One region of the Saccharopolyspora halophila genome, then DNA from elsewhere that is predicted to be linked to it. Evidence: riboswitches for the same ligand, from Rfam matches in the RefSeq annotation. Region 1 holds a riboswitch; the other holds the start of a gene.

What was found. A riboswitch is a leader RNA that binds a small molecule or an ion and turns the genes downstream of it on or off. The one in region 1 is predicted to bind S-adenosylmethionine.
Region 2: linked by a shared signal. The riboswitch ahead of ABD289_RS01610 (hypothetical protein) and the one ahead of thrC (threonine synthase) in region 1 are both predicted to bind S-adenosylmethionine.

What each region holds. Positions count from the first base shown of each region.
Region 1 covers NZ_BAAARA010000018.1:9,181-12,575, forward strand. The annotation lists gene ABD289_RS20135 (ComEC/Rec2 family competence protein) at 1-506, shown strand, start outside; gene thrC (threonine synthase) at 569-1,825, opposite strand; SAM riboswitch class I at 1,838-1,974, opposite strand; gene holA (DNA polymerase III subunit delta) at 2,080-3,069, shown strand; gene ABD289_RS20150 (EamA family transporter) at 3,074-3,395, opposite strand, start outside.
Region 2 covers NZ_BAAARA010000001.1:327,855-331,249, reverse strand. The annotation lists gene ABD289_RS01620 (methionine ABC transporter permease) at 1-432, opposite strand, end outside; gene ABD289_RS01615 (methionine ABC transporter ATP-binding protein) at 429-1,454, opposite strand; gene ABD289_RS01610 (hypothetical protein) at 1,552-1,767, opposite strand; SAM riboswitch class I at 1,772-1,861, opposite strand; gene rsmA (16S rRNA (adenine(1518)-N(6)/adenine(1519)-N(6))-dimethyltransferase RsmA) at 2,037-2,885, opposite strand; gene ABD289_RS01600 (resuscitation-promoting factor) at 2,985-3,395, opposite strand, start outside.

The DNA.
Region 1 (3,395 bases):
CGGCCCGCCAGCACGGCACGCCGATCCGGACGATGCACTCCGGGCAGCGACTGGCGGCCGGGCCGAGCCTGTCGCTCGCCGTGCTGGCCCCGGACCCCGGATCGGCCGACAAGCAGACGGCCGAGGACGCCAACGACGCGTCGGTGGTCCTGCGTGCGAGGACTCCGGTGGGGCGCGTGTTGCTCACCGGCGACATCGAATTGCAGGGGCAGGCCGAGCTGCTCTCCGGTGACGCGGAGTTGCGGGCCGAGGTGCTCAAGGTCCCGCACCACGGCTCCCGCTACACGGCGCCGCGGTTCTTGCGGCGCGTGCGGCCGCGGGTGGCGTTGATCAGCGTCGGCGCGGGCAACGATTACGGGCACCCGAGCCCGGTGATCACCGACGGGCTCGCCCGTGCGGGCGCTCGTGTGCTGCGCACCGATCGGGAAGGAGACATCGCGATCCTGCCAGGCGAGCGGGGTCCGGAGCTGCGCACGCGCGGCGATCCGATCCGCGCCGTGGATTGAGCGCGAAAACGGGTGGCCGTCCGCATCGGACGACCACCCGCGTCGAGTTCAGCGGCCGGGGCTCAGAGACCCAGCGCCTGGTTGACCGAGTCGGTGGTGGGCTCGACCGTGGCCTTCGGCCCGATGGAGTCCTGCACCGCGTCCAGGGTCTTGAGGCCGTCGCCGGTGATCAGCAGGACGGTCTCGGCGTCCGGGTCGATCTGGCCGGCCTCGATGAGCTTCTTGGCGTTGGCCACGGTCACGCCGCCCGCGGTCTCGGCGAAGATGCCCTCGGTGCGCGCGAGCAGCTTGATGCCCTCGCGGACCTCCTCGTCGGTGACGTCCTCGATGGCGCCACCGGTCTTGCGCACCACGTCGAGCACGTAGGGGCCGTCGGCGGGCGCGCCGATGGCCAGCGAGCGGGCGATGGTGTCCGGCTTGACCGGCTGCACCACGTCGTTGTTCTCCTTGAACGCGGTGGCCACCGGCGAGCAGCCGCTGGCCTGCGCGCCGAAGATCTTGACCGGGCTCGGCTCCACCAGGCCGACCTGGCCGAGCTCGTTGAAGCCCTTGTAGACCTTGGTCAGCTGCGAACCGGAGGCGATCGGAACCACGATCTGCTCGGGGATCCGCCAGCCCAGCTGCTCGGCGACCTCGTAGGCCAGGGTCTTGGAACCCTCGGAGTAGTAGGGGCGGACGTTGACGTTGACGAACGCCCAGTCCTCGTGATCACCGGCGAGCTCGGTGGCCAGCCGGTTCACGTCGTCGTAGTTGCCGTCGACGGCCAGCAGGGAACCGTCGTAGACCGCGCTCATCAGGATCTTGGCGCGCTCCAGGCTCTTGGGGACCAGCACCACCGAGTCCCAGCCGGCCCGGGCAGCGGCGGCGGCCACCGCATTGGCCAGGTTGCCGGTGGACGGGCAGGCCAGGACCTTGAAGCCGAACTCGCGGGCGGCGGCCAGCGCGACTGCGACGACGCGGTCCTTGAAGGAGTGCGTCGGGTTGCCGGTGTCGTCCTTGATCCAGATCTTCTTGACGCCGAGCGCCTTGGCGAGGTTGTCGGCCTCGAGCAAGCGCGTACAGCCGGGCTCGGTGTTGGCGATCCGGTCGACGTTGCTCGGCACCGGGAGCAACTGCTTGTAGCGCCAGATGGAACGCGGGCCGGCCTCGATCTCCGCGCGGCTGATCTTGCCGAAGTCGTAGGCGACCTCGAGCGGCGAGAAGTCCTCGAGGGACACGAATTCGGGAGCCAGGGGCTGCCGGTGCCCTTCTTCCTTCGACACCAGTTCGACGGCGTTGCCGAGGTCGAGCTTCTTGGCGGTCTGGGCAGCAGCGGTCATCGCGAGGTCCTTTCCTCATCTATCCCGCGGGCACGGGTCGGAATTGGCACCGCTTTCGACCGAGACCTCGCGAATGGACATCACGGACCATCGGACGGACGGTTGCCGGGGCTTCAACGGGCCGTTCCCTCTGCCCCTCTGGATGAGCTATTCCATTTTAAACAGCTGACAAGCACGCTAGTGGACTTCCCACGATCCTGGCCAGTGCGATCCAGATGACGGAACTGTCGGGAGCGCGTGGCACGATGCCGGATATGAGCTCCCCGGCCGTGGTCGCCGACCCGTTGCACTTGGTTCTCGGAGACGAAGAGCTCCTGGTTGAGCGCGCGATGTGGTCCGCGGTGAGCGCCGCTCGCGCGGCCGACCCGGAGACCGAGCTGCGCAGGGTGAAGGTGAGTGAACTCACCCCTCCGGAGCTGGTCGAACTGCTCAGCCCGTCGCTGTTCGCCGAGGGGCGCGTGGTCGCCATCGAGTCGGCGCAGGACGCGGGCAAGGAGATCGCCGAGGCGATCCTGGACTACGCCAAGCAACCCGCCGACGGCATGACCCTGGTGGTGCTGCACAACGGTGGTGGCCGGGCCAAGCACGCCAAGGAGCTACCCAACGCGCTGAAGAAGGCCGGTGCTCGGGTCACCGAGTGCAAGAAGATTACCAAGCCCGCCGAGCGCGAGGCGTTCGTCCGCGACGAGATCAAGCGCGCGGGCGGCAAGAGCGACTCCGGCGGTGTCTCCGCTCTGATCGAAACGGTCGGCTCGGATCTGCGCGAACTCGCCTCGGCCGCCTCCCAGCTGGTCGCCGACACCGGCGGCGGCAAGGTCACCGACGAAGTGGTCCGCCGCTACCACCGGGGCCGCGCGGAGGTCACCGGCTTCGTGGTGGCCGAGAAGGCCGTCGTCGGCGACCGCGCGGGCGCGCTGGAAGCGCTGCGCTGGGCCATCCAGCTCGGTGTGCCGCACGTCCTGATCGCCGACGCCCTCGCCGACGCGGTCCGCACCATCGGCCGGGTCGCCGCCGCGGGTGCCCGCAACGACCCGTTCCGGCTGGCCGGTGATCTGGGCATGCCCGCCTGGAAGATCAAGAAGGCCCAGGCGCAGTCCCGGGGCTGGACCCCCAACACGATCGCCGAAGCGCTGCGGGTCACCGCCGAGGTCAACGCGGGCGTGAAGGGCATGGCCGCGGATGCCGACTACGCCCTGGAGCGAACGGTCCTGACGCTGGTGCAGCTCCGCAACCAACGCCCCTGACCGCTCAGGCCACGCCGAGCAGCACCACGCCGCAGAGGACCACCGCGGCCCCGCTCAGGCGGCGGACCGGCTGGGGTTCGCCGAGCAGGCGCCAGGCGAGCAGCCCGGCGATGACGATGCTGAGCTCACGCCCCGGGGCCACCAGGGTGACCGGAGCCAGCCGCATCGCGAACAGCACGAGGACGTAGGACAGCGGCGACAGCAGGCCCACGGCCAGGATCTCCCGCCGGTGCCGCCGCCACGTCTCGGCCAGCGCTGCGCGGCGCGTCGCGGCGTAGGGGGACAGGAGGGCGCTGCGGGTGAGGTTGTTCGCCCAGTCGAACAGC
Region 2 (3,395 bases), on a different contig from region 1:
GAGCAGCACCGTCCAAACGATCCGCAGCCTGCTCGAACCGGTCGTGATCGCCGCCTCCACCAGGGTGAAGCCGACCTCGCGCAACGCGTTCTGGGTCAGCCTGGCGAAGAACGGCACGGCACCGATGGTCAGCGGCACGATCACCGCGGTGCTGCCGATCGAGGTCCCGACCAGCAACCGGGTGAACGAGGCCAGCACGACCAGCAGCACCACGAACGGCACTGAACGCACCACGTCCACGATCACGCCGAGCACCCGGTACAACGTCGGCCTGGGGTTCAGCCCGGCCGGCGAGGTCAGGTGCAGCAGCACGCCGAGCGGCAACCCGCCGGCGACCGCCAGCAGGGTCGACACCAGCACCATGTAGAGCGTTTCGAGCGTTGCCTCGCCCAGTAGTTCTCCGACCTCCGTCCAGGGGGTCACATCAGTCACGCAGCAGCAACTCCGTCAACGCACACCGGGGCGCGCCGGACATGCGCGTCCCGCTCGATCATCCAATTCAGCGCCGCCTCGGAACGCTCCCCGGTCAGGCCGATGCGGAACTTGGCGACAGGGGTGTCGCCGAGGCGGGTCAAACCGCCGCCCAGGATCGCGAGGTCCACGCCGAAGCGGTTGCCCGCCTCCGGCAGCAGCGCCCCGACGGCGGCGAAACCGACCAGCACGATCTCGGCGACCACGTCGTGCCCACCGCTCGCGGAGGGCCGCAGCGGCTCGGCCTGGTCGGTGGCGGGCAGCAGGCTGGTCGAGACCTGGCTGCCCGGATCGGCCACCAGGTCCAGCACCTTGCCGTGCTCGGCCACCCGGCCGCCGTCGAGCACCGCGACGTCGTCGGCGACCTTGCGGACCACCGCCATGTCGTGCGTGACCACCAGCACGGTCACGCCCAGTTCGGAGCGCGCGCGGTCCAGGACGGTCAGCACCGAGTCGGTGGTGCTCGGGTCCAGCGCCGAGGTCGGCTCGTCGGCCAGCAGCACCGACGGCTTGGCGGCCAGTGCGCGGGCGACCGCGATGCGCTGGCGCTGCCCGCCGGAGAGCTGGTCGGGGTAGACCGACGCCTTGTCGGTCAGGCCCACCAGGTCCAGCAGCTCGGCGACGCGAGTGCGCCGCTGCGGCCCGCTGATCCCGGCGGCTTCCAACGGCAGCGCCACGTTGCCCGCGGCGGTGCGCTGCCGAAGTAGCGAATCACCCTGCGGCACAACGCCGATCTGCTGGCGCGCGGCGCGCAGCGCACGGCCCTCCAGGGCGACCAGGTCGGTGCCGTCGACCCGGATGGCACCGCTGTCCGGCTTCTCCAGCAACGCGATGCAGCGAGCCAGGGTCGACTTCCCGGCCCCGCTCGGCCCCACCACACCGCACACGGAACCGGGGTTGACCTCCATCGACACACCGTCGAGAGCGCGGACGGCAGCACCGTTGTGCTGGAAGGACTTGGTCAGGTTCTCGACAGAGATCACGATCTGCTCCACATCAGCTCGCGACGACCGCGCCCGCGTCGCGGGCAGCAGGTCAGGGTGAACTTGAAGAAGTTGAAGAAACGGGGGAAGGACCGGGTCACATCGCGCGACGACAGGCCGTGGTGGTGCGCAGCCCGTGATCGATGACGCGGCGCTGGGTGAACAGCTCCCGGAGAAGGGCAGGCTCCGAGCGCGCTACTCGTGCTCGAGCGCGCGGCGGCGTGGCCTGGAGGTGCTGCGCGGGCAGCGGGAAGAACGCCTCGAACCGGGGTTCGCCGGCGGGCGTGGTCGCTAACAGCGCGTTGGAATCCAAGATCGCTCCATCGGCCCTGGCGTTAGCACCTGCCCGCATCGGGTGGTTGCTGCGGCGTCAACAAGCCAGGTCTCTCGGCCGCTCGGGATGGATTTCCCGAATAGTAGACCCCACTGGCACGCCGTAGCGCAAGTTGATAGCGGTCACTTTCCGGAGTTTGTTTGACTTGTCACACACCCGGCGAAGCGGGAATTTCCGGACACCGCGTGGTGTTCCAGCCAACCCTCAGTAACGACATCGCTCGAACCCGCAATCGCCCGGCCGGGTGGTCAGGACTGCTTCGCCTCGGCGATCCGGGCGAAGTCGGCGATGGTGAGCCGCTCACCGCGATCGGTGGGCTCGATGCCCGCCGCCCGCAGGTACTCCTCGGCGCGCGTCGCCGAACCGGCCCAGCCCGCCAGCGCACCGCGCAGCACCTTGCGCCGCTGCGCGAAAGCCGCGTCGACGACCCGGAACACCTCCTCGCGCGGCGCGCTCGACGGCGGATCGACGCGCCGGAAGGCGACGAGACCGGAGTCCACGTTGGGCACCGGCCAGAAGACGTTGCGCGAAACCGGTCCCGCGCGGCGCACTTCGGCGAACCAGCCGGCCTTGGCGCTGGGCACGCCGTAGACCCGGCTGCCCGGCTCGGCCGCCATCCGGTCGGCGACCTCGGACTGCACCATCACCAGGCCGCGCCGCAGGCTCGGCAGCTCGGCCAGCAGGTGCAGCACGACCGGCACGGCGACGTTGTAGGGCAGGTTGGCGACCAGGGCCGTGGGCGGCTCCGCGAAGTCCTCCGCGCGCACCTTGAGCGCGTCGGCCTGCAGCACCGTCAGGTTCTCGGCGGAGTTGGGCGCGAACGCGGCGGCCGTGGCGGAGAGCTTGGCCGCCAGCACCGGGTCGATCTCCACGGCCGTCACCGAACCGACCGCGGGCAGCAGGGCCAGCGTCAGCGAACCGAGCCCGGGACCGACCTCGAGCACCGAATCGTCCGCGGTGACCTCCGCGGCGGAGACGATGCGGCGCACCGTGTTGGGGTCGTGCACGAAGTTCTGGCCGAGCTTCTTCGTCGGCCGGATGTCGAGCTCGGCGGCCAACCGGCGCACATCGCCCGGTCCTAGCAGCTGGTCTTCCACGGCTCAAACCCTAGCCGTGTCCCGGGGAAGCTTTCTCACCAGGGCGAACTACGAAGGGGCGCCCACCGGCGAAGCGGTGGGCGGCCCTCGCGCGAAGCGTCAGCTCAGGCCCAGCTTGGACGAGCAGGAGGGCCAGGCGCCGTAGCCACCGCGGGCGTCGCGGACCTTCTCCGCGACCGCGATCTGCTGCTCGCGGCTGGCCTGGTGGGGGTACTCGGCGTACTGGTCGCCGCCGTAGGCGTCCCAGGTCTGCTTGTCGAACTGCAACCCGCCGTAGTAGCCGTTGCCGCTGTTGGCGGACCAGTTGCCGGTGGCCTCGCACTGCACGAGCTTGTCCCACACGCCGCTGTTCGGCGGTTCCTTGCCGCCGACGCGGACGACCTTGGGCTCGGCCTGCTTGGTGACCTTCTCGTCGACCACCTCGCGGCCGTCCTCGTCACCGTTGACCGTGGTGATCCGGGTGAACTGGATCTTCTCGCCGGGCTTGCCCGGTTCGACGACCTTCTCCTC